Regions from separate parts of the Pseudomonas sp. OIL-1 genome, predicted to be linked through region 3. Evidence: predicted binding sites of a transcription regulator. Region 3 holds the regulator's gene; each other region holds the start of a gene.
What was found. The regulator sigma-54, encoded in region 3, starts transcription at its own class of promoters, with help from an activator protein. The targets are predictions, from matches to a motif close to ANTGGCATNNANNTTGCTNT.
Positions count from the first base shown of each region.

Region 1 (10,592 bases), 840 kb from region 3:
AAACTCCAGCCCGGCAACGGCTTCGCAGGGTGATGGCCATGGCGGGGCGCAGGTTCAGGTCGAGCATCCCAGCGAACATCTGCGGGTGACGGAATTTCCGGGCGGTCTGGTCGCGGCGGATCTCTCCAGGTGGCGCGAACAGGTCCCCGATGTGAAAGACATCGAGATACCCGCCTCGGCTGATGGCGCTTCGCAGAAGGCGCTGTTTTATGACTCCGGTTCGGATCAGGAGAAACCGCTGCTGCTGGTGCTGCATAGCTGGAGCACAGACTATCTGCAGAATATCGATATCCCCATCGCGCAATTTGCGGTCGCCAACGATTGGGTGTTCATGCATCCGGATTTCCGCGGTCAGAATGACGGCCGGCCCGAGTCCACCGCCTCTGACCTGGTGATGTCCGACATGCAGGATGCCCTCGATTATGCGCGCGAGAACGCCAATATCGATCCGCAGCGGATCTACCTGCTGGGTTATTCAGGCGGGGCTATGAATGCCATGCATCTGGCCAGCCGTCATCCGGACGTGTTTGCCGGGGTGTCGTTATGGGTGCCGGTATATGACCTGATTGCCTGGTATCAGTGGAACGACTCGCAGGGCGCGAAATACGCCGGCGAAATTGCCGGTGCCTGCGGTGGCGAGCCGGAGCAAGGCACCGATGCCTATGCCGAGTGCCTGGAACGCAGCCCGCGGTCGCGATTACAGGACGTGCGCGGTGAATTCCCGGTTCATATCGCGCATGGCCTGGGCGATGAGACCGTTCCGCCGGAGCAGGCATTGCGCGCCTTCAATGATCTGGCCAAGGAGGATGACCGGATCGCACCCGACCTGATCGAACAGCTGAACGCCGAGCGCAGCATCCCCGAGGCGCTGAGCGAGCGTTCGATTCATCAGGACGGCGACTATCCCCGGTTCGAAGAAGCAAACGCGAACGTGGTGTTACATCTTCAGTCGGGCCCGGCCGATCTGGTGATCTTTGAGGGGGAGCACGACATGCTCTATCGTCCGGGTCTCGATTGGCTGGCGCGCCAGCACAAGTGATAAGGCCAGCTTCCATGCGCAGTTTTTTCAATCCGATCCGTACAGCCTTGCTGGTGCTCAGCCTGATGACAGTGGGCATTCTGACAATCACCTGGCCAACCGACGCCGCTGCCCAGCAGGACTGGTCGACGGCGGCGGGGCCGGTAGAGGGTGAGCCCCGTATCATCGGGCATCACGGCGGTGCCTGCCTGATCGGCGCGCAGCAGCTGCCCGAGCAAGGCACGGGCTATCAGGCAGTCGATCTCGAGCGGCGTCGCCATTATGGGCACCCCTCGCTGCTTGATTACATTCAGGCTCTCGGCGAGCGGGTGGATGAGGAAGGCTTCGGCCCGATACTGGTGGGCGATATGGCGCAGCCGCGAGGCGGTCCCATGTCCTATGGGCATGTCAGTCATCAAAGCGGCCTGGATGTGGATATCTGGTTCCGGCTTGATTTGCCGGCGCTGGAACCTGGTCGCCGCGAGATGCTGGAACAGCCCATCCTGGTCGATCCGGAGACCGGCAGAATGGACCCTGAGCGCTGGACCGACAGGCACGCCGAGCTGATTCACCTTGCCGCGCTTGATGACCGTGTGGCGCGCATTTTTGTCGATGCCGCCGTCAAGCGGGATCTGTGTGAGCGCAACTGGGAAGACCGAAGCTGGCTGCGCAGGATCCGGCCATGGCCCGCGCATGACGAGCATCTGCATGTCCGTCTGCGTTGCCCTGCGGGTTCGCCGGAATGCGTCGATCAGCCTGCACCGCCGCCAGGAGAAGGCTGCGATAACATTCAGCCAACCCCCCGACTGGCGCGCGAATCCAGTCCGCGCCGCACTGTACCGGCAGCCTGTGAGGCCGTACTTGAGCAATAGCACGGTGCCAGAACGAGACAAGATGCTGCGTGGCGAACTCTATGATCCGCTGTCGCCGGAGCTGGTAGCCGCGCGGAACCGGGCGCGGCTACTCACCAGAGCATTCAACCATACCAGTGATAGCGAGCAGGCCGAGCGTGACCGGCTGCTCCGTGAGCTGGTGCCTGACTGCGGTAGCGATGTGACGATTGAGTCGCCCTTTTTATGTGATTACGGCGATAACATCACGCTCGGGGACAAGGTCTTCTTCAATTTCAATTGTGTGATTCTGGATGTGGCGCGCGTCGTTATTGGCTCGAACGTGCTGTTTGGGCCGGGCGTGCAGGTGTATGCCGCAACTCACCCGATGAGCGCAGCACAGCGGCGCACCGGACTTGAGTCAGGCAAACCAGTCACCATTGGCGATGACGTCTGGGTTGGCGGCGGCGCTGTTATCTGTCCGGGCGTAACTGTGGGTGCCGGTACCGTAATCGGCGCGGGCAGCGTGGTGACCCGCGACATACCGGCTGAGGTGTTTGCCGCGGGCAATCCATGCCGGGTGATCAAGGCCATTGCGGATTGAGCTGTTTAAATGGGCCTATCCAGACGTCGCTGCGAGCGTCTACGCGTCGCCAGGAAAACCGCCATAATCACACCACCGACCACCAGGAAGAACAGTATATTGAATATAGGCAGGGGCTCGTCCCGGGTGGTGGTGGCCTCGATGTCAGTGATGTTCGGAAATGTCGAGAACATCTGTAGCCGCCAGCCGTAATAGCGAATCAGCGCCAGCTGATTGCTGTTCCGCGAAAAATCCTGAGCGCGGGCTTGCACATCGGCGGAGTCGAACTTGAAATACCAGGGGAAGCCCCAGCCGGTATCTTCGTTACGGTACACCCGCACCTTGTTGCTGTCGGGATCCGCGGTATTGATGAAGTACATGTCGCGAGTAGGCCCTTCAGCCGGATTCTCGGCGTTGACCACGCCGTCATCATCGACCCGTTTGACCTCAACGCCGGTGACATGCACAACGTCATGTTTTGGCAGTATGTAATGCAGGCCCAGCGCCGCGCTGATAACCAGGAACGCGATGACAACTATGCCCAACCGCTTGATCCATCTCATCCGTCTACTCCGATCACTGCTTCTGAATATTCACGAGTGTAGAGGATAGGCGCAGGGTGAAGGCTAAAGGTTCCACGAAGTAGGCCATTTAGCCTGATTAGCGGCCAGGTCAGCGCATCAACAGCAGAACTATGACCATGAGTAAAACGGCTGAGATCCACTGCCAGACCAGCACAGGATTGCGTTTGATCAAAGGTGGGCGGGCGCGATTGGCCAGCTCGCGGCTGGGACGGCGCAGCTCGAAGACGAACTCCGATAGCTCTGTGTAACGCTTGTTGGGGCTAGGCTGCAGCGCTTTTCTCACTACCTCGTCGAGCCAGGCGGGAATCTCCCGGTTGTCGTCCAGCACTGACTGGTATTTCAGCTTGTTCTGCGCGGCGCGCGTACGACACTTGGCCACTTCCGCACCATAGGGCAGTTTGCCAGTGAGCATCTGATAGGTAATCACGGCCAGCGAAAACATATCTGAAAGCGGCGTGCCGCTCTCGCCCAGGAAGTATTCGGGAGCGGTGTACTGGGCTGTTCCGAGAATGTCGTTGTGTTGCACCGCTGCGGTGATCTCTGCCAGACCGGCCACCTTGGCGGAGCCAAAGTCGATGATCTTCACTGTGCCGCTGCTGTCGATCATGATGTTTTCGGGGCGCAGATCCTGATGCAGCATCTCCGCTCGATGAAAGGCCTGCAGCCCTTTGGCGATCTGCTCGACAATGCCGCGAACGGTTTCGACATCCGGCGTCGGGTTATCGAGCATCCATTGGGCCAACGTCTGCCCTTCGATGTATTCGGTAAGGGTATACAGATAATTGCGCGGCCGATTGATCGGACAGGGCTTGAGTACGTGGTTGCTGCGGATGCGGCGGGCAATCCACTCTTCCGTCAGAAAGCGTTCCAGATAGGCTGAATCGTCCTGTAGATCAGTAGACGGGGTTTTCAGAACGATAAACCCGGGTTCCTGTTCGTCCTCGGCCAGATATACATGGCTGCGACTGCTGGCATGCACTTCACGGATAATCCGGTAGCCATCAAACACCTCCCCCGGCTGCAGGATGGGCGGTGGCGGCAGTTCGGTCAGTCGTTGATGCAACTCATCGGCGGCCTGATCCGGCAACTCTTCGATACGTATGATCTGCGCCGTGAGATTGTCGTCGCTGCCTTGCTCAAGCGCTTCTTCAACCATGCGCTGGGCGGCCAGGTCCAGATCCAGGGGGGTCGCCGCGATGGCAGCGAGCATGAAGCGACTGCTGGCATGCTCGTACACACCATCGGTGAGCAGCATGAAGGTGTCGCCAACTTCAACTTGCAGGGTGCGGTAGTCGATATCCAGCCAGGCATCAATGCCCAGAGCGCGGCTCAGGTAACTCTTGTCCGCCGATACCCGCATCCGGTGATCTTCAGTGAGCTGTTCCAGCGCGTTGCCCTGTACACGGTAAATGCGGGCATCGCCGACGTGGAAGAGGTGTGCCGTGCGCGATTTCACTACCATGGCGCTGAAGGTGCACACATATCCGCGGTCGAGATCGTAGCGGTATTGGCTCTGCCGGGTCTGGGCGTACAGCCAGGAGTTGGTGGCAGCCAGAACGCGCTGCACGGATTTTTTCACTGACCAGGTTTCGGCGGTGCAGTAGTAGTCTTCGAGAAAACTCGCGACCGCTGACTGGCTGGCAATATGGCTGACATCGCTGCTGCTGATGCCGTCTGCCAGCGCAATGGCGATGCCCTTGGAGCTGAGCAGCGGCTCGCAGGGTATGCACAGCCCGTGAAAATCCTGATTGGTCTGCTTGCGGCCCTTGTCGGAGTACTGGCCGACGGCAATGCGCAAATGACCAGGCCCGGGGGCCTGATCACGGCCCAGCCGCAGACACGACTGGGTTACTCCCACTTTAGAGCGCCTTGGCTGCGTAGTTAGGGCGCTTGGGCGCGGTTCTGACGTGGGTGGTGTAGAGCGTCAGGCCGGTCAGTGACAGACCGCCGATCAGGTTGCCGAGCACCACCGGTAGTTCATTCCAGATCAGGTAGTCCAGTAGCGAGAAATCGCCGCCCATGATCAGGCCCGAGGGGAACAGGAACATGTTGACCACCGAGTGCTCGAAGCCCATCGCGAAGAACAGCATGACAGGCATCCACATGGCGATGACTTTGCCGCTTACTGTGGTCGAGATCATCGCGCCAACCACGCCCAGCGAGACCATCCAGTTACAGAGCACTCCGCCGATGAATACGGTAAGCATCCCCGCCGCGCCGTACTGCTTGTAGCCCACGGTACGGTTCTCGCCGATGTTGGCAATCACTTGTCCGACTTCACCGGGTTCGATGGAAAAGCCATAGGTGAAGGTGATCGCCATCAGCACCGCGACAGTCAGGGCGCCGCAGAAGTTGCCGACGAACACAAAACCCCAGTGTTTCAGTACGCCGCCTATCGTTACGCCCGGACGCCGATCAATCAACGCCAGGGGTGTAAGGACAAACACGCCGGTAAGCAGGTCGAAGCCCAGCAGGTACAACATGCAGAAGCCGACCGGAAAAAGGATCGCACCGACAATCGGGACGCCGGTCTGTACTGAGATGGTCACGGCAAATACTGCCGCCAGAGCGAGAATGGCGCCGGCCATGAAGGCTCTGATCAGCACATCGCGGGTGGCCATGAAGATTTTTGATTCACCTGCATCGACCATTTTGGTGACGAATTCAGCGGGTACCAGATAAGACATAACAATTTACTCAGATATGTAAGAGGAGGTGTCGCGGAGGCATCAGGCCTCCGCGATTTCCACCAGATCACCGTTAAGACGCACAGGCCACGCCCGCAGGCGCTGTTCGGGATACTCCAGACAGCTGCCGTCCTTCAGGCGAAAGTGCTGCTTGTATAAAGGCGAGGCAATTACCAGCTCGCCCTTGAGGTTGCCGACGATGCCGCGGCCAATGACATTGGCGCCGGATTTCGGGTCGCGGTTTTCCAGTGCGAATATCTGTTCGCCCTGTTCCGTGCTTGGCAGGTGGAACAGCGCAACCTGCGCTTCGTCAAGCCAGGCCACCACGCCTGAGTTGGCGACCAGGTCGCGGCGTTCGCAAAGGGGGCGCCAGCTGATGGCGCGGGCGGTGTTATCAATATTCAGTTGGGTCATGACAGAGCCTCCTGGGTGACGGTAATCAGGTGCAGTTCGGATGCGCGGGCAGGGCGAGGCTGGCCGCGCTCCTTGACGAAATGAATGTCCGGATCGCCACGCTGGTCGTTGACGAAGGTGCGGAAGCGCTTGAGTTTCTCCGGATCCGCGATCGCGTTGGCCCATTCGCATTCGTAGCGATCAACGACCAGTTGCATCTGCGCCTCGAGTTCGTCGGCCAGACCCAGGCTGTCGTCGATGATGACTTCCTTGAGATAGTCGAGGCCGCCTTCAAGACTCTCGCGCCATACCGAGGTGCGCTGCAGCTTGTCGGCGGTGCGCACGTAGAACATCAGGAAGCGGTCGATGTAGCGGATCAGTGTCGCGTCATCCAGATCGGTGGCGAACAGCTCCGCGTGACGCGGACGCATGCCACCGTTGCCAGAAACGTACAGGTTCCAGCCGTTTTCAGTGGCGATCACGCCGATGTCCTTGCTCTGGGCTTCGGCGCATTCGCGGGTACAGCCGGAGACGCCGAACTTGATCTTGTGCGGCGCACGCAGGCCCTTGTAGCGATCCTCCAGGCGGATCGCCATGCCGACGCTGTCCTGCACGCCGTAGCGGCACCAGGTGCTGCCGACGCAGGATTTGACCGTGCGCAGCGACTTGCCATAGGCATGACCGGTTTCGAAGCCGGCCTCAATCAACTCGCCCCAGATATCCGGCAGCTGATGAAGTTGCGCGCCGAACAGGTCGATACGCTGGCCGCCGGTGATCTTGGTATAGAGATCGTATTTCTTCGCCACAGCGCCGAGGGTAATCAGCTTGTCCGGGGTGATTTCGCCACCGGCGATGCGCGGCACGATGGAGTAGGTGCCGTTTTTCTGCATGTTGGCCATGAAGGTGTCGTTGGTGTCCTGCAAGGGCACCAGCGTCGGATCGGTGATGGGCTGGTTCCAGCAGGAAGCGAGAATCGAGCCCACCGCCGGTTTGCAGATATCGCAGCCGATATGACCGCGACCGTGTTTGGCCAGCAGCTCGTCAAAGCGGGTAATGCTGTTCACCCGGACAATGTCATACAGCTCCTGACGGGTGTGAGCGAAGTGCTCGCAGAGGCTCTTGTCCACCTCGACCCCGCGGGCGCTCAGCTCGTGCTCGAACACCTGCTTGACCAGCGCCGCGCAGCCACCACAACCGGTCCCGGCCTTGGTCTGTGCCTTGAGCTCGCCGAGATCGGTACAGCCGGCATCGACTGCGCAGCACACCGCGCCCTTGCTGACGTTGTGACAGGAGCAGAGCGTGGCGGTATCGGGCAGTGCATCGGCGCCCAGCGTCGGTGCGCCCTCAGAGAGCGGCAGAATCAGGCTGGACGGGTCCGCCGGTAGCTTGATGCCGTTCTGCGCGTACTGCAGCAGGGTGTCGTAGTAACTGTTGTCGCCAACCAGAACCGCGCCGATAACGGTGCTGTTGTCGGCGGATACGACAAGCCGGCGATAGCTGTTGTTGGCTTCATCGATATAGCGATAGCTTTTCGCACCCGGTGTGGCGGCGTGCGCATCACCGATTGACCCCACGTCAACGCCGAGCAGTTTGAGCTTGGTCGACATGTCGGCGCCGGAGAAGGCTTCGTGCTGCTCGCCAACCAGCTGTAACGCCAGGTTGCGCGCCATGCTGTAGCCGGGGGCTACCAGGCCAAAGCAGCTGCCATTCCAGGAGGCGCACTCACCGATGGCGTAGATGGTCGGGTCGCTGCTGCGGAAATCGTCATCGATGATTACCCCGCCACGCTCGCCCACTTCCAGGCTTGCGCTGCGCGCCAGCGCATCCTGTGGGCGGATGCCGGCGGAGAAGACGATCAGGTCAGTTTCAAGATATTCACCGTCGTTGAAGTTCATCCGGTAGGCGTATTCCTCGCCCGGGACGATTTCGCTGGTAGCACGCGAAAGGTGTACGCCGACGCCAAGCGCCTCGATCCTTGCCTTAAGTGCGGCGCCGCCCAGGTCGTCCAGCTGTACCGGCATCAGCCGCGGAGCGAATTCCACCACGTGTGCTTCAAGGCCCAGTGACTTCAACGCATTGGCGGCTTCCAGCCCAAGCAGGCCGCCACCAACCACCACGCCGCGGCGAGCTTTGGCTGAGGCGTCGCGGATTGCATCCAGGTCATCCAGCGTGCGGTACACCAGGCGGGAGTTGCCTTCGGCACCCGGAATCGGCGGTACAAAGGGAAAGGAGCCGGTGGCCAGGACCAGGCGATCATAGCGCTGACGCCCGGCGCTGGTAACGATTTCCTGATTGTCGCGATCGATATCCAGCACCTGGACACCAAGGTGCAGGTGCACGCCGTGGGTGCCATACAGGTCTGCTTCGCACAGCGCCAAGGACTCCGCATCACGCCCACCGAAATACTCCGATAGATGCACACGGTCATAGGCGCGCTGGCGCTCCTCGCCATACACATGAATATCGTAATGCGCCATGGCACCGCGTTCGATCAATTGTTCCACGCAGTGATGGCCAACCATACCGTTACCGATGATGACTAGCGTTTCGCTCTTGATGGATGAAATGTCAGCTTTCATGGCCTTTCCTCAGTCAAGGCAATCCGGAACGCTGAGTCTCAAAGCGGCTCAGGCTTCGATCTGTCCCGGATATCGTTATTAACGCCACGGCGCGGACCGGCTTGATCACCCCTGGGTGGTTATGTAAAGGAGAGGGGGCGACGGCTGGTTGGCCTGGCAAGCTTACTAAGGGTTGAGCAAGGAGCGTGCCAGGGATGGCCTGCACCCTTCGGTCATCCCGTTGAGCTTTGCGCGAGCCGTTAATGACGCGGGTTCTGGCCAGGGAAGAAAAAATATGAACGATGCGCACCGGCACCGGTAGACCTCCCATGGTGCAAGACGATGAACCATAAGGGTGCGGTTCGACGCCTCGCTTCCCGGTATTGGTGCGCCATGTTGGGGCCTGAGCATGATGCTGAGCGAAGATAGTGCAGCGAAGGCTACGCCAGTGACTAGTGGCTCACGAGTATCGAAACGATTTCACCCGGCATTGAACTGATATCGAAACGCCCGGTCTTTATTTAAGCCAGCGCTGTTGACGGAAAAGTGACGACTAGTTAGCAAACATCAAGGGTGCCTAACGCTACAACCGATAGGGTCTGAAAAAGTTGGATTGCTAAACTTTCTCGGTTTGGAAAGTGCGGATAGTTAATCATTTATATATCCATTTTTGAAACTTTCCACGTTGTTCCGGAGGTAATGTTGTTGCCTCGCCCGGTGTCACTTCAGTTAGAGCTATATCGGAACTACATCCTGTATGGCGCGCGGATAGCCTTGTTCATGGACTGATCAGCTGCTTTGCCTGCTAAGCCGGGCATAAACGAAACAGCGATTTCGAGCTTTTTGGTGGGCGGCTGTCCGGGTTTGCAAAGGTAGTGAGTGGAGTCGGCTGGATACGATGGCCGGCACGGTGAATGGCTTGTTGCGCATCTGTTGGTTATCTATCTAAAGGAAGCAGGCGGAAGGGATTACGTAAATAACAATAGAGGGTGAAAACGTGTCCTTATCTATCTCTGTATCTGCGGCGTATTTCATAAGAAAGCTGTCCTGTGCTCTTTTAGTCTCGATTCCGGTAATGTTGATTACCGGTTGTAACGGTATTCCGGTTCCAGTGTCTCCAATAAACGAGCCGCAGGGGCGCTCTGTTGTGTTGTCTGGTTTTCCTGCACCCGGGTTCTTTATGGCCACTGCTACTCAGTGGAACGAAGAGTACGCGGTGACCACGCGACATACGCCGTTTCTCACTAATGTCGCTCATCAATGTACATCGGGCTGTGATCTGGTATTCCTCAAACGCAAGGCGGAGGACGGCGCGCCGCAATGGCGAAATGCAGTCCCGGGAGAAGAAGTGATCGCCTCGGGTGTGAGCCCCTTTCTGATAACAGTCCAGGGTAGGGGTACGGCGAAATCCACTCGGGTTGTTATCCGCGACCATCCGCCGGAAGTGCTTGCGGCTGTTCACGATGCGCCCGTAGTTAAAGGAATGTCCGGCGGACCTGTTTATGGCGCAGATGGACAAGTGCTCGGAATGACCCTGGGTATGGGGACAGATGTGATCTTCTCCGATACGCATGATCCTCTCAGTGCGGCCCATGGCGATCGCCTGAGCTTTTACATGCCTTATGAGGAGATCCGGAAGGAGTGGGAGCGGTATCAGGTTATCCAGGCGCGAAGAGCCGAGGACGACAAAGCGCCAGACAGCTTGTTTGCGAGTTCGGACTGACCGCAATGGATTATCGATAGCCAACCAGGCATGTGCTCGGCTGGGTTGGATGGTCGCGATGTCGGGGAACAAAAGCGGTGATCCCCGGCATGCGGGCCCTCAACGGCGTTCGGGTAGCGGCGGTCGGCCCTGCTGGCGCAGGACATGGTTAACCACCGGTTCGAGCATAGACATGACCGTGAGATAGCCTGGTAAGGAATCGACCAGGATAAGGTC
Region 1 is NZ_CP048629.1:884,612-895,203, reverse strand. Features, by position in the region: gene G3M63_RS04065 (S9 family peptidase) at 1-1,039, shown strand, start outside; gene mepA (penicillin-insensitive murein endopeptidase) at 1,054-1,890, shown strand; gene G3M63_RS04055 (sugar O-acetyltransferase) at 1,880-2,452, shown strand; gene G3M63_RS04050 (DUF1523 family protein) at 2,458-2,994, opposite strand; gene G3M63_RS04045 (bifunctional protein-serine/threonine kinase/phosphatase) at 3,104-4,873, opposite strand; gene G3M63_RS04040 (formate/nitrite transporter family protein) at 4,875-5,702, opposite strand; gene nirD (nitrite reductase small subunit NirD) at 5,745-6,116, opposite strand; gene nirB (nitrite reductase large subunit NirB) at 6,113-8,674, opposite strand; gene G3M63_RS04025 (trypsin-like peptidase domain-containing protein) at 9,834-10,376, shown strand; gene G3M63_RS04020 (hypothetical protein) at 10,476-10,592, opposite strand, start outside.
Region 1: the regulator sigma-54 is predicted to act here: its motif matches at 8,848-8,867, upstream of nirB (nitrite reductase large subunit NirB).

Region 2 (10,592 bases), 2.1 Mb from region 3:
AGCTCTGCCGGCAGACCCAACTGAGTCAGCCGGCGCCAAAGACTGGCCTGATGCGGTCGCTGTTGGTTGATCTGGCCCCAGGCCATGTTGCCCAGCTGGGTCTCGAGCATTTCACGCAGCCCTGCGAGTTCGGCGCGCATTGCACCGATACCGGTATCCGCAGTATCCGGTTGCGGAGCTGCGGCGCGGGTTTCAGGTCTGGTTTCTGTAGCGTGCTCGTTCTGTAGCCGTGCCAGCAATTGCTGAGCAACGGGCGAGCCCTGCTCGACGGCCTGGCGCATGGTTTCGCCGAACAACTGGCGGTTGACCTGCGGCCCGTCTGCCGGCTGCCCGCCTTCGCCCAGCTGAGCGCGCGCCTTGACGATGCGCTCCTGGGTTTTCTTCAGCTCCTGATCAAGCCCAGGTGTGGGTGGGGTCACGCGAGGCGCTTCATAGTCCAGCGCCGCTGTCAGCTCCACGCCCCCAGCGACCCGGCGGTTGGCGATAATGGAGGCGTCCGCGCCCATTTCGTCGCGGACCAACTTCATCGCCTGACGCATATCAGCGGCAAAGAAACGTTTGACTTTCATGGCTGACCTCACCTGTCCTGGTACTGACTATTCATTGTTGGCCCACCGTCGCAACGATGGTGACCTGCTTGCTGTCCGGTATTTCCTGGTAGGACAGTACATTGGCCGCGGGCGCCGCATAACGAACAAACTTGGCCATCATCCCGCGGATCGGTCCGGCTACCAGTACGATGGCTGGCTTACCCTGGACCTCCTGCCGCTGTACCGCATCTGCCAGTGACCGCTGCAGCTTCTCGGCCATGCCCGGCTCGAGCATGACGCCATCTTCTGCGCCTTGTCCGGCCTTCTGAACACTCTGTAGCAATATCTGTTCCAACCTGGGTTCCAGCGTGATCACAGGCAGCTCCGAGTCAAGCCCTACAATGCTTTGCACGATGGAGCGGGACAATGCGACGCGCACTGCCCCAATCAAGGCGCCAGTATCTTGACTCCGGCCAGACTGGTTGGCGATGGCTTCGGCAATGGTGCGGATGTCGCGTACCGGCACCTGTTCTTCCAGCAAACCCTGCAGCACCTTGAGCAGACCAGACAGCGAGATCATTCCGGGCACCAGCTCTTCCGCCAGCTTCGGTGAAGCCTTGGCCAGCACCTGCAACAGCTGCTGGACTTCTTCATGCCCGATCATTTCGTGGGCATGCTTATGCAGGATCTGGTTAAGGTGCGTGGCGACAACTGTACTGGCGTCAACCACTGTGTAACCCAGCGACTGGGCCTGATCGCGTTGCATCACTTCGATCCAGACAGCCTCCAGACCAAACGCCGGGTCCTTGCCCGCTATCCCTTTGATCTCGCCAAATACCTGACCCGGATTGATAGCCAGTTCCTTGTCCGGATACACCTCGGCCTCCGCGACACCAACGCCCATCAGCGTCACGCGGTAGGCGTTCGGCGCGAGATCCAGGTTGTCGCGAATGTGTACCGATGGCATGAGAAAACCGAGGTCCTGGGAGAGCTTTTTGCGTACGCCCTTGATGCGTGCGAGCAGCTGTCCGCCCTGGTTACGGTCAACCAACGGGATAAGCCGGTAACCCACTTCCAGACCGACCATATCCACCGGTGTCACGTCTTCCCAGCCGAGTTCGCGGGTCTCTGGCCGCTGTACCGCCGGCACCTGGGATTCCTTGCGTTCTGTCTCGGCAGCCTCTTCAAGCTTGGCTTTCTGTTTCTGTGCAATCCAGTAGGCACCGGCGGCGGCCAGGGCGCCAAGGCCGAGAAAGGACACATGCGGCATGCCCGGGATCAGGCCCATCAGAACCAGGATCGCCGCAGCGATGCCGAGCGCCTTGGGCGAGGCGAACATTTGACGCTGCACCTGGGCGCCCATGTCTTCTGAAGTGGAGACCCGGGTAACCATGATCGCTGCAGCAGTGGACAGCAGCAGCGACGGAATCTGCGCCACCAGACCGTCACCGATAGTCAGCAGCACGTAGATGCGACCAGCGTCACCGAAGGAAAGACCGTGCTGAGCCATGCCGATCGCCAACCCGCCGATCACGTTGATGAACAGGATCATCAAGCCGGCGACCGCATCGCCTCGTACGAACTTGCTGGCACCGTCCATGGAGCCGTAAAAATCAGCCTCCTGGGCCACTTCACTGCGACGCAGCTTGGCCTGCTCCTGATCGATGATCCCGGCGTTCAGGTCGGCATCGATAGCCATCTGCTTGCCTGGCATGGCATCCAGGGTAAAGCGGGCACTTACTTCGGAGATACGCCCGGCGCCTTTGGTGACAACCACGAAGTTGATAATCATCAGGATGGCGAACACCACCAGACCGACTACGTAGTTGCCGCCGATCACTACTTCCCCGAACGCCTGGATTACCTTGCCCGCAGCGTCGCCGCCCTCATGTCCATAAAGCAGCACCACACGGGTGGACGCCACATTCAACGCCAGGCGCAACAGCGTCGACACCAGCAAAATCGTAGGAAACACCGCAAAATCCAGCGGCCGCAGCGCGTAGGCGCACACCAGCAGCACCACCAGGGACAGCGCGATGTTAAAGGTGAAAAACACGTCCAGAAGGAACGGCGGCACGGGCAGCATCATCATGCCGAGCATGACCAGCAACAGAATCGGCACGCCGAGGCTGCCGTGGCGCAAGCCAGCCAGGCCGGTTCGCATGTTGCTCATCATTTGGGAACGATCCACTGCCATGCGTTGACGCTTCCTGAACAATTAATTGACGCTGAAAGAGTGTGTGGCAGACCCTTACGCAAGAAGCGTTCCAGTTGAGAACCGCGTCGACATTACGGAATATGAACCAACCGACTAAAACCGCGTCCTAGCAGTGATAATGTTGGCTCATGACATCAAAATCACATTCTCGGCAAGGTAGCGACCAAAACGGCATACGCCGACTGGAACAGAGAAGGTAGATGCGCTTAATACCAAAAACCCTATTGGCCTGCGTAACGCTGAGCGTTGCAGGCTGTGCAACCACGCCCGGGCAACAGACGCCATTGTCCAAGCCGGCCGAAGTTATTGCAGAACAGAAACAGAACCTGACGGACTTCATTGACGGGATGAACGCCTCGGAAGAGGCTCGTACCGGGGAAGTAGACAAGCTGCTGGCTCAGCCAAGGATCGATCCGCTTACCGATTATCTGGCGGAACGTCCCATCGATCTTCGATACATTCCGCACCGTCAGCGCGTCGCCCGTGAGCGAGACGAGCGTTGTGACGCGGTCGGTGAACGCTATGCCGATATGGCTCCCACAGCCGAAAACCTGGCCCAGCTGAAAGACAACTACAGTCATTCCTGCTACGCCCAGGTCAATGATTTCGAACGGCGCGTCGACAAAGCCCTGGCCAGGTACAGCCCGGCGCAATCCTATAGCCCCTTCCCGCCGTTCATGGTCGGTCTCGTTTCGGCGATATCCAGTGTCACGGATCCACAGCCAGAAACGAAACAGCCTGACGCCAGGGCCGGTTCGGCCACTCGAGCGCCAGCGAAGCCGCCAGTCAAGGAGGCTGGCATTCAGGTCAGCAAAGCCACCCAGCCGGCCGCCGGAACATCCGACAAATCTGCCGCGGAGCCCGCGCCCATTGCCGAAACACGTACTGCCCCGGCAGCCACATCTGAAACCGTAGCGCGTGCCGAGGCGTCGCCACCCGCCACACCAGCAACGGAACGCAAGGCCACAGCTGAACCCACTGCATCCCGGTCGCAGGTTGCGGCTGCCGCTCAGCCCAAGCCAGCACCAGCCAGCACCACGGCTTCCGCTTCAGACTCCGCGCCGACACCAGGCCCTGATACCAAAACAAAAACGCTCGACCAGGACAGCCGCAAGCACGCCAACAACTGCTACCTGCTGTTCGCCATCCGCAACTACCAGGAAGCCCACGGCGCTTGCCTGTCCGCAGCGCGTGCCGGCGATGCCAAGTCGCAGCATCATATTGCCTCGCTGGCACGGGTCAGCAACGAAGCCGATGCCGCCATCCACTGGTCAAAACTGTCCGCAGAACAGGGCTATGGTCCTGGCCAGCTGCTCCTCGCCGATCTGTATACCAAGGGTGAAGGCACAGTGCGCGACGAGGCACGTGCACTTGAGCTGGTCGAACAGGCCGCCCAGCAGGGGCTGGCCGAGGCACGCTTCCGTGCCGGCCAGGCCTACCTGCAAGGCAAGGGAACGGAGCCTGATCCAGCCAGGGCACTGCAGCACTTGGAGCAGGCCGCGGCACAGGATCATCTGCCAGCCCAGTTGGCCCTGGCAGAACAGTACATCTCTGGAGCACAACCCAATACCAGCAAATCGAGGGAGTGGCTCAAGCGAGCGGCTGCCCAACAATCTGCAGAGGCACAATACAATCTCGGCTTGAGTTACGCCCAGGGCACGCCTGACAGTCAGGAAGCGCTTGAGGCGTACGTCTGGCTCAGCAAGGCCCTGCTCAATGGCGAAACCCGCGCTCGCTCCCACCTTGAGCGGATCGCCAGTTCCCTGACTCCGGAACAACGCCAGCTAGGACAACAACGCGTCCAATCGGACATGCGAGGCAGACGTTCGTGAGAGTCGAAGGAATGACTCCGGTCAAGCGGTCGATCATGGTAGTACTTTCGCTACTGGTCGGACTTTTCATCATCGGCATGTGGCTCATGTCCAGTCTCAACCTGGATTTTGCCCAGAAGACCATGTCAGAGCTGCGCCAACGCCAGATCGCCGATACCTTCCATGCCAACCTGGATCGCATCAATGCTCATCATCGGCTGATGGAGCAGAACACACGCGAACTGGCGCGCATGGGGCAGCTTTTCGAAAGACAGCAGTTACTGACTGGCCGGCATAACAAGCAGGAGCTGGAGGAAGCGCTGGTGCAGACGCTGAGCGATGTAGAAGGCGTAAGCGGTGGTGGAATCTGGTTTGATCCTGACGCTTACCAACCGGGACCCTTCGCCGTTTACGGTTTTAAAATCGGAAATCAGCTTGAAGTGGTCAGCGACGACGTCAACTACGCCGAACGCGACTGGTATGCCCGGATTGAACCGCCCAGCGGGCGCATATGGGACTTGGGGACGCGTTTCTACTGGAGCCCTGCCTATTACCATTCCAGCACCGACAAGGTTGTCGTCAGCCTCAGCACGCCCATCCGCAACGAACAGCAACAGGTGATTGGCCTGGCGTCCACGGATTGGAGAGCAGATGAGATCATCCGCATGGTCAGCCGCGTCGAGGTAACCCCGGGCACCTTCTCCTTCCTGATCGACTCTGACAATCGCAACCTGTCCAGCCTGGCCCGCGCTGATGATGTACGGCGCGCACAACGGTTGATGGATGCGATTTCACGCAGCGAACTGCACAAACAGACCAACAAGATCCAGCCGCCGGATATCCTTTCCAGCCCATTGATAGCCTCCCCTATGCAGCGTATGGCGCTGACGGTCAACGATGAACAGTACGCCCTGTTTTTCTCGGAAACCGTAGCCGGGATGGTGTTCGGTATTGGCGTGCCCAAAGCAGAGATCGATGCCGCCATGACGCCAATGCGCGAGCGCAACCTGCGTATAGCCGCGATCATCGGCATCATTTTCCTGATACTCGCTGGGCTGGTGCTCTATATCATCGCAGGCACGCTGCGCCAGTTGAGCAACCTCTATACCGATTCGCTGACCAGGATGCCGAATCGGGAAAAATTGCTGGAGGACCTGCGCAAGACCGATTCGGCTGCTCTGCTGCTACTCAATCTTGATGCCTTCAAGCAGGTCAACGACTTCTATGGGCATGAATGCGGCGACCATGTGATCATCAAGCTGGCTGAAGCCCTGCGGCGCTTCATGACCAGTCGGGCAGCATGGCGCAATTGCCATCTGTACAGCATGCCAGGCGATGAAATGGCGATCGTGATTCCAGGGCACCATGCCCCGGCCTCTCTGCCGCCACGCCTGGAAGAGGTCGCCAAGTTTATCACCCTGATGGATATTACCTGGCAGGGCCATGATATTCCGCTGAACGCCACTATTGGCGCCGCCAGTACGGTACAGCCTGACAACTCGCGACTGAACGGCGAACAATTGCTACCGTCCGCGAGCATGGCACTCAAACTGGCCCGACTGAGCCGCGTCAGCCACTTCGTTTATGATCCAGCTAACCGGGTACGCGAAGGATATGAACAGAATCTGATCTGGGCCAACCGCCTCAAGAACGCTCTGGACGAGGGTCGCATCGTCCCGTTCTTCCAGCCGATCCTTGATGTTCGCACCGGGCGTATCGAGAAATTCGAGTGTCTCGCCCGCATGATCGACCTCAACGGGCACCCAGTCAGCCCTGAACAATTCCTGCCGATCGCCAAGAAGATTCGTCTGTACCGATTCATCACGCGTGCAATGGTTGAACAATGCTTCCAGCGCTTTGCCAACAGCCGGTACGACTTCTCGGTCAATCTGTGCTGCGAAGATCTGCTCGATGCCGAACTCACCTCCTTCATCCTCGAGCAACTGGATGGCAACGAACTGGCTAACCGGGTCATCTTCGAGATTCTGGAATCCCAGGGCATCGAGAACTACAGCCAGGTACGCGAATTCATCGACAAGGTAAAAGCCATGGGTGCGCGCATCGCGATCGATGATTTTGGCACCGGTTACTCCAACTTCGAGCACCTGCTGCGGCTGAATATCGATCTGATCAAGATCGACGGCAGCCTGATCAGCCGTCTCGACGACAGCGAAGACGCCCTTACCCTCACTCGAGGGATCGTTCAATCGGCAAGGGAAATGGGGGTCCATACTGTGGCGGAATACGTACACAGCCCCGAGGTTCTGGAGCAGGTCCAGGCGCTGGGAATCGACTATGCACAGGGCGCCTATATCGGGATGCCCGCCGGCGTATTGATCACCGAGGTGGAGCTGGTCTAGCTTCGGCCGCACAAGGATCCAAGCATTGATAGCAGCGTCCGGCAGTCCTATGCTGGGCGCCACTGAGATGCCGGAGTAGTCTATGCCTTCCCCCGTCGTGCCGTTGTCGATCCTGGATCTGTGCCCTGTTCCTGAAGGCGCCGGCCCCAGGCAGGCGCTTCATAACAGCCTGGCGCTGGCCAGACACGCAGAACAGCAAGGCTACAACCGTTTCTGGGTTGCCGAACACCACAACATGACCGGAATCGCCAGTGCTGCGACATCGGTGGTCATGGGCTATCTGGCAGCAGGCACCGAACGTATACGCATTGGATCCGGCGGCATCATGCTGCCCAATCACGCTCCGCTGCAGATTGCCGAACAGTTTGGCACCCTTGAGTCACTCTACCCCGGCAGGATCGATCTCGGACTGGGACGCGCGCCGGGCAGCGACCAGGTAGCAGCCCAGGCGCTGCGACGCGGTCGTGGTGACGGCAGCGACTTTCCCGAAATGCTGGACCAGCTACGCCATCTGTTCGCCGAACCCGAGCCCGGCCAACGCCTGCGCGCAGTGCCGGGCGCGGGACTCAAGGTTCCGATCTGGCTACTGGGTTCCAGCACCTTCAGCGCGCAGCTGGCAGCACAGCTGGGATTACCCTTTGCCTTCGCCGGACAATTCTCACCGGATTACATGTACGCCGCGTTCCGCACCTACCACGAGCACTTCGAGCCGTCAGAAACCCTGGACAAGCCGCACCTGATGCTGGGCATCAATGCCTATGTTGCGTCCAGCAAAGAGCAGGCGCAGATGCTTTCGACCTCTCATCAGCAATCCTTTCTGAATCTGATTCGTGGTCGCCCCGGCCCGTTGCCGCCACCGGTAGAGGATATGGAAGCGCTCTGGCAACCCCATGAAAAACACAGCGTGCTCGCTACGCTCGCTGGCACCCTGGTCGGTGACGAAGCCACCGTAGGTCAGCAGCTTGACGAACTGCTGGAGCGCACACAGGTAGACGAGTTCATCGTTGCCAGCGCAATATATGACCAGACGCTGCGACGCGACAGCTACCAGCGCCTGATGAAAATAGCCTCAACCAGGTAAGGTATCGGTGCCGAACTTTCCGGTCGGCGCCCTATCCATATCCCTATCGACAGCGCTGACAGGGGTATCTGATGCAATCCATTCCACGCGACGACACCTTTGACGTTTCTCTGGCGCTGCTGAAGGACGGTTACCGGTTTATCTCAAGGCGCTGCGCCCACTACAACACCGATGCCTTCCGCACGCGCATCATGCTCCGACCAGTCACCTGCGTCATGGGCGAAGACGCAGCCCGCATGTTCTACGAGCCTGGGCGCTTCACGCGCAAGATGTCCATGCCGCCTATGACGCTGATGTCGCTGCAGGACGTCGGCAGCGTGATGACCTTGGACGGCGCAGCCCATGAGCATCGCAAGAAAATGTTCATGTCATTGATGGGCCCGGATAGCCTCGGTGAAATTGTGTCGATTTTCGAACGGAACTGGCGCGATCGCTTGTCAGTATGGGAGCAGCAACCCGGCATCACGCTGCATCATGAGGTCGAAGAATTGCTCTGCCGGACAGTCTGTGAGTGGGCGGGCATAGCCCTGCAAGATGCTGAGGTTCGCGACCGAACGCGCGAACTCTCAGCAATGATTGCAGGAGCCGGGGCGGTTGGTCCACGCAACTGGAAGGGCCTGGCCCTACGCGCGCGCACCGAACACTGGGCGCGTGATCTGGTCGATCAGGTGCGCGCAGTGCCCTCCTCCACGGGGCCTGAGCGACCCATCGAAATCCTTGCCCGGCATCGGGAGCCCAATGGCGAGTTGCTGAGCACAAAGACTGCCGCCATCGAGTTGCTGAATCTGCTCCGTCCAACATTAGCGGTCGCACGCTTCGTGACGTTTATAGCGCTGGCTTTGCATCGCCATCCTGATTACCGCGATAAGCTGCTGCAGGATGAAGCTCGCTGGCTGGAGCCCTTCGTCCAGGAAGTGCGGCGGTTCTACCCGTTCTTTCCGTTGATCGCTGGCAACGCCACGGAGGCTTTCGACTGGCGCGGCGAGCACTTCAGCAAAGGTAGCTGGGTCGTTCTGGATATTTACGGCACCAATCATGATCCGCGCATCTGGGACCAACCCACCCGTTTCCAGCCTGAACGCTTCGAGCAGTGGAATCAGAGCCCTTACAACTTTCTACCCCAGGGGGGCGGCGAGTTTTTTCCCGGGCATCGCTGCGCCGGGGAATGGATGACTGTGGAACTCATGAAGTCCGCAACCAGACTTCTGACAAAGGGTATGAGCTATGAGGTCGTGCCTCAGGATCTGTCCATCGACATGTCCCGCATGCCTGCAATTCCCCAGAGCCGATTCATCATCAGTCAGATCAAACGAACCGATTGAGAAACGGCAGCAGCTCGGGGCAAAAATAACTTCCGAAGGTGTTTGCCCACACCCGCACAACTGCTTAGAATGCGCAGCACGCGGGTGTAGCTCAATGGTAGAGCAGAAGCTTCCCAAGCTTACGACGAGGGTTCGATTCCCTTCACCCGCTCCACTCCCTCCCCAGCAGTGTCCCGATACGTTCGCCAACCCATCCAGGCGGTACCTTTCAGGCTGTTTCGCTGTTCGAGCTTGCCCGCGTCAGGCTCAACCGAGAGCTTCTTGTATGGCCTCGTGTATAGCACTCCGCAAGACAGTTTCACTATACAAAGCACCTGAAACCATCCGGGATATAACCCGGGGGAACTGAGCAAGGCGTGGGGTATCGAAAAGTCAGCGGGGATGCGTAGGCGCCTGTAGAGATGGGCGTGCTTTTCTGCGGCTCACTTCGGCTCATTTCGATACTGCGGCGCGCATGTTCTCGTGTTTGCGGTATCGAACGGATCCTGCCAGCCACCTGACTGTTGGAGATCTTCATGATTCCCTCTGCTCAAACCCCACGCGCCAAGCGCGGCCGTCTCGCCAGCATCATCTTGGTACTTTCCCTGTTGTTTTCTGCCAGTAGCCTGACTGCTGCACCGCGACTGGATGTGCCTTATGTTCCCACGCCGCCTGACGTCGTTCATCGCATGCTGGAAATGGCCGATGTTCAACCCGACGATCATCTGATTGATCTGGGCTCGGGCGATGGTCGTATCGTGATCGCAGCTGTCCGTGATTTTGGAGTGCAAAACGCCCGGGGTATCGATCTGGACCCCGAGAGGGTGGCCGAAGCACGCGCCCACGCTGAGCGAGAGGGCGTTGCCGACCGCACCACCTTTGAGCAAGGCGACCTGTTCGACAAGGATCTATCAGATGCGACGGTGCTGAGCATGTATCTGCTCAGTACCGTGAATGCCCGGCTACGGCCGGTTATCCTCGAGACCATGGCGCCGGGAACCCGGATCGTTTCCCATGCTTTTGACATGGGCCCCTGGGATCCTGATGAGTTCGAAACGGTGAATGGCGCCAGCGTCTACCTGTGGATTGTGCCGGCGCAGGTAGGTGGCCGCTGGCAGCTGACGACGGCTGGCGGTGAGCAGGCAACGCTTATGCTGCAACAGAACTATCAGCAACTGCATGCCAGTGTAGATCCGGACGGGAGTGATATCGCCATTACCGATGCGTCGCTCAAGGGTGATGAGATTCGCTTTTTCATAGATCGTCATGAGTACGTGGGCAAGGTGGAAGG
Region 2 is NZ_CP048629.1:3,811,258-3,821,849, forward strand. Features, by position in the region: gene flhF (flagellar biosynthesis protein FlhF) at 1-569, opposite strand, end outside; gene flhA (flagellar biosynthesis protein FlhA) at 601-2,721, opposite strand; gene G3M63_RS17525 (tetratricopeptide repeat protein) at 2,949-4,580, shown strand; gene G3M63_RS17530 (EAL domain-containing protein) at 4,577-6,919, shown strand; gene G3M63_RS17535 (LLM class flavin-dependent oxidoreductase) at 7,002-8,000, shown strand; gene G3M63_RS17540 (cytochrome P450) at 8,072-9,322, shown strand; tRNA gene G3M63_RS17545 (tRNA-Gly) at 9,403-9,476, shown strand; gene G3M63_RS17550 (cyclopropane-fatty-acyl-phospholipid synthase family protein) at 9,838-10,592, shown strand, end outside.
Region 2: the regulator sigma-54 is predicted to act here: its motif matches at 2,783-2,802, upstream of flhA (flagellar biosynthesis protein FlhA).

Region 3 (10,592 bases):
GTGACGCAGGGTGCGCTGGCTGCCGAGGCGTTGAAGGTAATGGAGGACGCCAAGATAAACGGCCTGTTCGTGGTCGACGACGCCGGCAAACCGGTTGGCGCCCTGAACATGCATGACTTGTTACGCGCAGGAGTAGTATGAACCAGTCCAATGAAATGCACCTGTTTGAACGGGCCCAGGCCATACGCCTGGCGATCTTTGATGTCGACGGCGTACTGACTGACGGACGGCTCTATTTCATGCCGGACGGCACCGAGTTCAAGTCCTTCAACACGCTGGACGGTCACGGCATCAAGATGCTCATCGCTTCGGGTGTCGAGACCGCAATCATCAGCGGACGCAACTCTCCCCTGGTCGAAAAGCGCGCCGCCAACCTGGGCATCCAACACCTGATTCAGGGCCGCGAAGACAAACTCAACGCGCTGGAGGAGCTTCGCCAGCGGGTCAATTTCAAGGATCAACAGATCGCGTTCCTTGGGGACGACCTCCCGGATCTGCCGGTCATGCGTCAGGTCGGGCTGGGTATGGCCGTTGCCAGCGCTGACCCCTTTGTGCGCGAGCATGCCCACGGCGTAACGCACAATGCTGGCGGGATGGGCGCTGCACGCGAATTCTGCGAACTGATCATGCGCGCCCAGGGCACGCTTGACGCCGCGCAGGCTGCTTACCTGTGAGTTTCAATCCGCCTCGCTACCTGGTAGTGGGTGCCATCGTCGGCCTGGCGCTGGCGATCGCATTGGCGATGGGCTACTGGAACATCCGACCCGGCAGCTTCACTGAAACGGTGCTGGTGGATGATCCGACGCAGCCTGATTTCTTCATGGAAAACAGCCAGATCACTATGCTCAATCCCGATGGCACAGTGCGCTATGAGCTGACCAGCCGGCGCGCTACGCACCTTGCCACCGAGGACAGCACCCGACTGGAAGCGCCGAATCTGCTGTATTTCCGTGCAGACGAACAACAGCCCTGGTTAGTGACATCGCAAACCGGGTGGATCACCGAAGGCGGTGACCGGGTGCAGCTGAACGATGATGTCTTGCTCAAGCAGGAAATACCCGATGAGCCGGTATCGCAAATGACCACGTCGGCGCTGACGGTATTTCCCGCGAGGGATTACGCCGAGACCGATCAGGACGTTAGAATCGAAGCAGCCAGCGGCGTCACTACCGCCACTGGCATGCATGTCTATTTCCAAGACGGCCGCATGCAGCTGCTGTCCAACGTACGAGGCCTACATGAGGTGCGTTAAATCCCTGGCGCTTGTTGCCCTGTTGCTCGGCCCCTGTTTTCAGGCAATCGCCCTTCCTGAAGACAGCAGCCAGCCCATCCGCATTCAAGCCAATACGGCCAACCTCGATGACCGGCGAAACATCGCTGTGTATACCGGTGACGTCATCGTGACCCAGGGCAGCATGCGCCTGACGGGTAACGAAGTGACGCTGACCACTGACGCCGAGGGCGAAGTCCGCAAGATCGTCAGCGTGGGCAACCCCGCGACATTCAGGCAGACGCCAAACCCGGGCAAGGGCCCGGTCAATGCACGCGGGCGGACCATTGAATACTATGCGGCCGAGGAACGGGTGGTCCTGATCACCAATGCCCACCTGGACCAGGACGGCAACACATTTGAAGGCGAGTACGTCACCTATAACGTTGCGGAGGAAGTCGTTGATGCCGGGCGCCCCGGCGAAAACGCCGAACAGCCCGGCCGCATCGAGATGGTGATCCAGCCGCGCAATCGTACGCCCGAGCCGGAGCCGGCCAGCAATGATTAAGCTACAGGCGCACCATCTGGCCAAAGCCTACAAATCGCGCAAAGTGGTGCGGGATGTCTCCCTGTCGATTACCAGCGGCGAAGTCGTGGGTCTGCTGGGGCCTAACGGCGCAGGCAAAACGACCTGTTTCTACATGATCGTGGGGCTGGTCAAAGCCGATGAGGGCAAGATCCAGATCAACGGCGTGGATGTGACCGGTCTGCCCATGCATGGCCGCGCCCGTCAGGGCATTGGTTATCTGCCGCAGGAAGCGTCAATCTTCCGCAAGCTGACTGTTGGCGAGAACATCATGGCAATTCTCGAGACCCGCAAGGACCTTAATCGCAAGGGCCGCGAGGGCAAACTCGAATCCCTGCTGCGCGAATTCCATATCCATCACCTGAAAGACAGCAAGGGCATGAGCCTGTCCGGCGGTGAGCGCAGACGAGCAGAAATCGCCCGCGCGTTGGCCACTGAGCCCCGCTTCATCTTGCTCGACGAGCCTTTTGCCGGCGTGGACCCCATATCGGTCAATGACATCAAGCAGATTATCCAGCATCTCAAGGACAAGGACATCGGCGTACTCATTACCGATCACAACGTGCGCGAAACCCTGGATATTTGCGACAAGGCTTACATTGTAAATGACGGACACATCATTGCCGAAGGAGACGCGGAAACCGTGTTATCCAATCAATTGGTGAGGGACGTCTACCTCGGTCACGCCTTCCGTCTATAAAAGCCGCTTGGCTTCAGGCATGATCTTAAAGGCAAAGCGCCACGCGGCGCTCCCACGGTTCTGATTCAGCGCACAAGGTAGTTCAACGGAAAATGAAACCAACGCTCGTCCTCAAGATGGGGCAGCAGCTGACCATGACGCCCCAGCTGCAGCAGGCCATCCGTTTGCTTCAACTTTCCAGCCTGGATCTACAACAGGAGGTTCAGGAGGCGCTCGAAGCCAATCCGTTGCTTGAAATGGCGGATGATGGCGATGACGATTTTTCTGGCGATGCCGGCAACAACGCATCCGATAACGATGACGCCCCGGCGGTCACCATGCCCGAACCCGTCGCCCTTGATGCCATCGAACAACACGGCCAGGCGCAGGAAGAAGGCAGCTGGAATGAGCAGATACCCAACGAACTGCCGGTCGACACTCAGTGGGAAGACGTCTACCAGACCTCGGCTAGCTCGTTGCCCAGCAACGATGACGAAGACTGGGACTTCACATCGCGCACCGGCACCGGCGAAACCCTGCAGAGCCATCTTGAATGGCAGCTGAACCTGGTTCCGATGTCCGAAACGGATTACCAGATCGCCGTAGCGCTGATCGATGGGATCAACGCCGACGGCTATCTGCAGGAGTCACTGGAAGACATTCTCTCCTCCCTTGACCCGGAGCTGGAAGCGGATCTCGACGAAGTCGAAATGGTTCTGCACAGGCTCCAGCAGTTCGAGCCGGTGGGCGTGGCCGCCCGGGATCTGCGTGAATGCCTGCTGCTGCAACTACGCCAGCTACCAGCGGATACACCGATGCTCGAGCAGGCCCGACGGGTAGTCGACAACCATCTGGAGCTGCTCGGAAACCGCGACTTCTCCCAGCTGATGCGGCGTTCCAAGCTCAAGGAAGACCAGCTGCGCGATGCCATTGCCCTGATCCAGACGCTGAACCCCAGGCCCGGCTCGGAGATTGCCTCCGGCGATGCCGAATACGTGATTCCGGATGTGATTGTCCGCCGTGACAGCAATCGCTGGGTGGTCGAGCTGAACCAGGAATCGGTACCCAAGGTGCGGGTCAACAATACCTACGCCTCCATGGTACGCCGCGCCGATACCAGCAACGACAATACCTACCTGCGCAATCATCTGCAGGAAGCGCGCTGGTTCATCAAGAGCCTACAGAGCCGCAACGAGACGCTGATGAAAGTCGCTACGCAAATTGTCGAGCACCAGCGCGGTTTTCTCGAGCACGGCGAAGAGGCGATGAAGCCACTCGTGTTGCATGATATTGCCGAAGCAGTCGGCATGCATGAATCGACCATTTCCCGCGTCACCACACAGAAATTCATGCACACCCCGCGCGGAATCTTCGAACTCAAGTACTTTTTCTCGAGCCACGTAAGCACCAGTGAGGGCGGTGAATTCTCCTCAACCGCCATCCGCGCCTTGATCAGAAAACTGGTTGCGGCTGAAAACCCGAAGAAACCATTGAGCGACAGCAAGATCGCTGGTTTACTGGAGGAACAGGGCATTCACGTAGCCCGCCGAACTATTGCCAAGTATCGGGAATCACTCAACATCGCTCCATCGAGCGAACGCAAGCGACTGGTTTGACAGTACAAGGAATCAAGGTGGCACCACCGGGTGATCGGGTTCACCCAGTAACATAAAGCCAATCAGGAGAAGCCGTATGCAACTCAATATCAGCGGTCACCAACTCGAGCTCACTGACGGATTGCGTGATTACGTCACTGAAAAAATGGCACGCATCGAGCGGCATTTCGACAAGATCACCAACGTCCAGGTCATCCTTGAAGTTGAAAAGCTGCGTCAGAAAGCCGAAGCCATTCTCCATGTCTCCGGGGGGGAAGTCGTCGCAAACGCAGAACACACTGATATGTATGCGGCAATTGACATGCTGATCGACAAGCTTGATCGCCAGCTGATCAAATACAAGGAAAAGAACCTCAACCGCCTACAGGGCGCCAACGACCGCTAAGGCCATCAACGCCGCGTGACCATGCAAATAGACCATATCCTGACCCCCGAGCGCACCTTTGCAGGTGTGCAGGGGGCATCCAAGAAACGTGTGCTGGAGCTGATCGGCAAATTGATCTCTCAGCACACCAACCTGGATCCCGACGCGATTTTCGAAAGCCTGGTTGCCCGGGAGAAACTCGGCTCGACCGGATTCGGACATGGCATTGCCATCCCTCATTGCCGCATGCCTGGGTGTACCCAGGCGATAGGCTCACTTTTACAGCTCGACAGCAAGATTGATTTCGACGCCCTGGATGGCGAACCGGTAGATCTCATCTTTGTGCTGCTGGTGCCTCAGGAAGCGACCGAAGAACATCTGCAGATACTCAAAATGCTTGCTGAAAAGCTCGACCAGCAAGCGCTGCGAGAAGCCCTGCGACAATCACCTGATGCCCAGACACTCTATGAAGTGATGATCGGCACCGACGAAGGGAGTTAAAGATCCATGCGCCTGGTTGTGGTCAGTGGCCGATCCGGCTCCGGCAAAAGTACCGCACTGCATCTGTTGGAAGACAACGGTTTCTACTGCATCGACAACCTGCCCGCCGGGCTGCTACCCGAGCTGGCCAGACAGGCCAACGACACCGACCAACACCTGCCGAAGGTAGCGATCAGTATTGATGCGCGTAACCTGGCGAGTGACCTCGAGCGCTTCCCCGAACTGCTGCAACGAGTCCGCGATACCGGAATTCGCTGTGACGTGCTGTTTCTCGCGGCTACGGACGAAGTGCTTATCAAGCGCTTCTCGGAAACGCGCCGCAAGCACCCGCTGACGGATGAAAGCAAATCGCTGGGTGAAGCCATTGCGGCAGAACTGCGCTTGCTCGAACCAATCATTGATCTGGCCAATCTCAAGATCGACACCAGCCATCTGACTCTGTACCAACTGCGTGATCTGCTGAAACAGCGTTTACTCAGCAGCGAGGGCAACGCCCCCTCCGTGCTGATCCAATCGTTCGGATTCAAACGTGGCGTACCGGTCGATGCCGACCTGGTGTTCGATGTGCGCTGCCTGCCCAATCCTTACTGGAAAGCGGAGCTACGCCCGTTTTGCGGCAAGGACAAGGAAATTTGTGATTACCTGGAAGGGGAACCGGACGTTCAGGAGATGTATCAGGATATCTACAATTTTCTGGCAAAGTGGCTGCCCCGCTACGCTGCCGGCGAACGCAGCTATATGAGCGTCGGCATTGGCTGTACAGGCGGGCATCACCGCTCAGTCTATATTGCCGAGCGCCTGGTACGGGAGCTGAGCGCGCATACCCCCAACCTGCAGATACGACACCGTGACTTGCCCTGACATGCCAAAAGCCAATCTCGAGATCATCAACAAGTTAGGCCTCCACGCACGGGCCGCAGCCAAATTCGTCGGGATAGCGAACCGTTTTGATTGCGATGTCCGCATCGGTTGCAGCGAGGATCAGATGGTCAATGGCAAAAGCATCATGCAGGTCATGATGCTGGCGGCGAGCAAGGGAACCGAGATCTGCATCGCCTGCGAAGGCGAGCAGGCTGACCAGGCCATGCAAGAGCTGACGGCACTGGTCAACAACTACTTTGAAGAAGGCGAGTAGTGGCCGTCGCGCTTATTCCCCGCCCACTGTCATGCCGTCGACCAGCCAACTGCCGGTAAGGTAATTGCCCCGGCGCTCTTCGTCTGCACCCACGCAACGCAGCTGGCCGAACATATCGCGAAGATTGCCGGCGATAGTGACTTCCTTCACAGCGTAAGCGATCTCACCTTCTTCGACCCAGAACCCACCCGCACCACGGGAATAGTCCCCCGTCACGCCATTCACGCCCTGGCCCATCAGTTCGGTCACCAGCAAACCGGTGCCCATTTCCTTGAGCAAAGCATCCAGACCGCCCGGAATATTGCAGGACACGTGCAAATTGTTCACCCCGCCAGCGTTGGCGGTGCTCGGCAAGCCCAGCTTGCGCCCGGAATAGGTGCCCAGGATCCAGCTCTGCAGCACACCGCGCTCAATGAAGGATTTCTCCCGCGTCGCCAGGCCATCGCCGTCGAAAGCGGTGCTGCCCAGCGCCTGCTTCAGGTGCGGGCGTTCATCGATCGTGACCCAGTCAGGGAATACCGGCTGGCCTAACGCATCCAGCAGAAAAGTGGATTGACGATAAACCGCTCCGCCAGCAATCGCGCCAACGAGATGCCCGAGCAGCCCGGCGGCCTGATCCGCCGCAAACAGAACCGGCACCCTGGCAGTCTTGATGGAGCGCGCTCCCAATCTCGCCAGCGTCCGCTCGGCGGCCTTCTGGCCGAGTGCCTCGGCAGTTGGCAGACGCTCTGCAATACGGTCCACGCCATACCAGTAATCGCGCTGCATGCCCTGAGCGTCCGCTGCAATGGTCAAGGTCGCTACGCTGTGCCGCGTTCCAATCGAGCTGCCGATGAAACCATTGCTGTTGCCATAGACCCGGCAACCCTGGTGGCTGCTGACGTGCGAACCATCGCTGCTCAGCCGGCTGTCCAGTGCAAGCGCCGCAGCTTCGCTGTCCAGGGCCCGCTGGATGGCCGCTTCGGCGCCGAGCTCCCAGGGATGGTAGAGGTCCAGATCCGGCAAATTCCTGGCCATCAGTTCTGGGTCAGCAAGCCCTGCATAGGGATCTTCGGAGGCGTGACGGGCGATAACCAGCGCCGCTTCGATAGCCGAACGTATTGCATCGTCGGAGGTATCGGAGGTGCTGGCAGAACCCTTGCGCTGACCCGAATACAGCGTGATACCAAAGCCCTGGTCGCGATTGAATTCGACGTTCTCCACCTCACCCTGGCGTACGCCGACCGAGAGGCCGGTATTGTGGCTGACGACCACCTCGCAGGCTGAAGCGCCCTGACGTTTCGACTCGTCCAGAATGAAGGCCACGCGCTGCTCGAGAGCGGCTTGCAGGGCCTGCGGATCATCGTTCCGGGTAGGCAGGTTATCAGTCATAAGTTCTCCTTTGTGGTCGCCATTGTACTCCGGACAGCCGCAGTGTGAACGGGTATCATGGCGCATCGAACAGACCCGGCGAAAGGCCGTAATGGGATCACCATGACAGATTTTAACGACGAAGAGCAGAACGACGAAGACGAGGGCAAGAGTAAAAGCCAGGTAAAACGCGAACTGAATGAGTTACAGGAACTTGGCCGGCGTCTGACTGAACTGAAACCAGCCCAGCTGGACAAGCTCGAACTCACCGACAAGCTACGCAGGGCGCTGGATGAAGCCCACCGGCATACTGCGCGCGGTGCCCTCAAACGCCATCTGAGCTTTGTCGGCAAGCTGATGCGCGATCAGGATATCGACGCCATACAGGCTTACGTTGACCGGCTGGACAGTAGCAGTCAGGCGCACGCTCAACATTTTCATCAGCTCGAACGCTGGCGTGACCGGTTGCTGACTGGCAAACCGGAGGAGCAGGATGCCTTTGTCGCACTGTACCCTCAAACTGACCGTCAACAGCTCCGGCAACTCGTGCGTCAGGCCGGCAAGGAGACTGCGGAAAACAAGCCACCGGCAGCCTCGCGCAAGCTGTTCAAGCTGATCCGCGGAATAGTAGAAGACGAAGGTTGAGCAAAGCTCCGCGTGGGCACCATGGCTTAATCTGGCCTGCATCGGGTTGGCAAAAGCCGCGCGCGACTGCTAGTTTCAGAAGTCGTAGACCTGACGCTGAGGCTTCCCGTGAATATTGCCCTGCCGCTACCGCGCATCGAAAACGCTATACAGCACGACGTACTTCAGGAGAACGCCAGCCTGCTCGACGGGCTGCTGCAACCCACCGCCCGGATTGATTCCAAATATTTTTACGATGATACCGGGTGTCAGCTGTTCAACCGCATCTGCGAGCTCAGCGAGTATTACCCCACGCGGACTGAAGCCGGCATATTTCGCCGCTATGCGTGGGAAATTGCTGACGTGCTGCCCTCAGGCTCGCAGTGGGTTGACCTGGGGTGCGGCGACTGCGGCAAATCTCGCGAATGGCTGCACCATGTCGCCCCCGAACGTCTGGTCGGCGTCGATATCGCCGGCGATTTCCTGCAAAGCTCGCTGATCGAAGTCGCGGCCCATAACCCCGAAGTGGAATGCATTGGCGTAGTCAGCGATTTCACCCGTGACCTTGATCTCTCCACCCTACTCAGCGAATGTCCGGATGCGCCGCCGGTATTTTTCTACCCCGGCTCGTCGATCGGCAATTTTGCCCGTGCCGATGCGCTACGGCTTTTGCGTAATATTCGCCGTAACTGTGGCAAGCATGGCAGGCTGCTGATCGGGATTGATCTGATCAAACCGGTCGAGATCCTCGAGGCAGCCTATGACGATGCGGCGGGCGTCACCGCAGAATTCAACCTGCACGTGCTGGACGTGGTTAACCAAAAAATCGGCTCGGACTTTGACCGGACGAATTTCAGTCACCGGGCACGGTACGATTGCGTGCACAACCGCATAGAAATGCAACTGGTAGCCCAGCGTGACCACCGCGTAGAGCTTGGCAGCCAGACCAACCGCTGCTTTCGCGCCGGCGAACACCTGCTCACCGAGTACTCCCACAAATACACCCCGAACGGCTTCCGCGACATGTTGATTGAAGCCGGTTTTGCCCAATGCCAGTTCTGGACCGATCCTTACCAATGGTTTGGTGTTTTTCTTGCGGAGCCAGGCCAATGAGCATGCATCAACCAATCTCTCGCTCGACCCGCGTTGCAGCGCGCTTTCATGAGGTACGCCAGTACTCCCTGGCCTTGGTCGAGGGCCTGTCGGCTGAAGACTGCCAGCTGCAATCGATGGCCGAAGCCAGTCCTGTCAAATGGCATCTGGCGCATACCAGCTGGTTCTTCGAGACGTTTATTCTGTCGGCGTCGCCAAACCCACCCGCAGCCTTCGACCCTGCGTTCAGGGTGCTCTTCAATTCCTATTATGTCGGGGTGGGCGAACGCCATCTTCGCGCGGAGCGGGGAATGTTATCCCGCCCCACACTGGACGAGGTGCTTGCTTACCGTGCCCATGTTGACGCTCACATGCGCGCAGCAATCCAAGCCGGCAATCTGACCGAGGATGCGCTGGACCTGATCGAACTGGGTCTGAATCATGAACAACAGCACCAGGAACTGATGCTCACCGACCTGAAACACCACTTTTCCCTGAATCCGCTGTTGCCGGCGTGGCGGTCATCTTCTGCAGACGGCGCGACGGATGTACAAGCAGCCAATACCTTCGTTGCCCTTGACGGTGGGCTGATCGACATCGGCCATCAGGGCAGCGATTTCTGCTTCGACAATGAACGCCCGCGGCACAGAGCCTGGCTCGAGCCCTTCGAGCTTGCCAGTCGCAACGTCAGCAACGGTGACTATCTCGCGTTCATGGCCGACGGCGGCTATGAACGCCCGGAACTATGGCTCTCGGACGGCTGGGACATGGTCTCTAACGAGCACCTCCAGGGGCCCTTGTACTGGCGTCACGATGGGGAAAGCTGGCGTCGCTTCACCCTGCACGGAGAACAGTTGCTCGACCACAGCGCTCCGGTCATGCATATCAGTTTCTATGAAGCCGACGCTTACGCCCGCTGGGCCGGGGCGCGACTTCCCACCGAGGCGGAATGGGAGTTTGCTGCAGCGTCACACCGGGAGCTGCCGGGCCTGTTCGGTGAGGTATGGCAATGGACCAATAGCGCCTACCTGCCCTACCCCGGATATCAGCCCGCGCCCGGGGCCGTCGGCGAATATAACGGCAAATTCATGATCAACCAGATGGTGCTGCGCGGCAGCTCACTGGCCACCCCATCCGGCCATGCTCGCCTCAGTTATCGCAACTTCTTCCCGGCGTCGGCGCGCTGGCAGTTCAGTGGGTTGCGGTTGGCGCGATAGATCTCTGCGCCGGACCAACCTGGGGGTGTAGCGCGCCTGCGCTACGCCAAGCCTGCAGCAACACCAACCCCATCGGCGAGCCCAAATCCGGCCCGCGATACTCACCTATCCCGGCGAGATCCAGGCAAAAAAAAGGGCCGCCCCATGCGGGGCAGCCCTTCGGATACCGCAACCGACTTAGTACCCCAGCGCAAAGTCCTCTTCGTCCATATCCATCA
Region 3 is NZ_CP048629.1:1,724,107-1,734,698, reverse strand. Features, by position in the region: gene G3M63_RS08165 (KpsF/GutQ family sugar-phosphate isomerase) at 1-141, shown strand, start outside; gene G3M63_RS08160 (HAD family hydrolase) at 138-674, shown strand; gene lptC (LPS export ABC transporter periplasmic protein LptC) at 671-1,252, shown strand; gene lptA (lipopolysaccharide transport periplasmic protein LptA) at 1,239-1,778, shown strand; gene lptB (LPS export ABC transporter ATP-binding protein) at 1,771-2,496, shown strand; gene G3M63_RS08140 (RNA polymerase factor sigma-54) at 2,589-4,091, shown strand; gene hpf (ribosome hibernation-promoting factor, HPF/YfiA family) at 4,168-4,476, shown strand; gene ptsN (PTS IIA-like nitrogen regulatory protein PtsN) at 4,498-4,956, shown strand; gene rapZ (RNase adapter RapZ) at 4,963-5,817, shown strand; gene G3M63_RS08120 (HPr family phosphocarrier protein) at 5,819-6,091, shown strand; gene pmbA (metalloprotease PmbA) at 6,104-7,462, opposite strand; gene yjgA (ribosome biogenesis factor YjgA) at 7,565-8,086, shown strand; gene egtD (L-histidine N(alpha)-methyltransferase) at 8,195-9,178, shown strand; gene egtB (ergothioneine biosynthesis protein EgtB) at 9,175-10,374, shown strand; gene G3M63_RS08095 (phenylacyl-CoA dehydrogenase) at 10,552-10,592, opposite strand, start outside.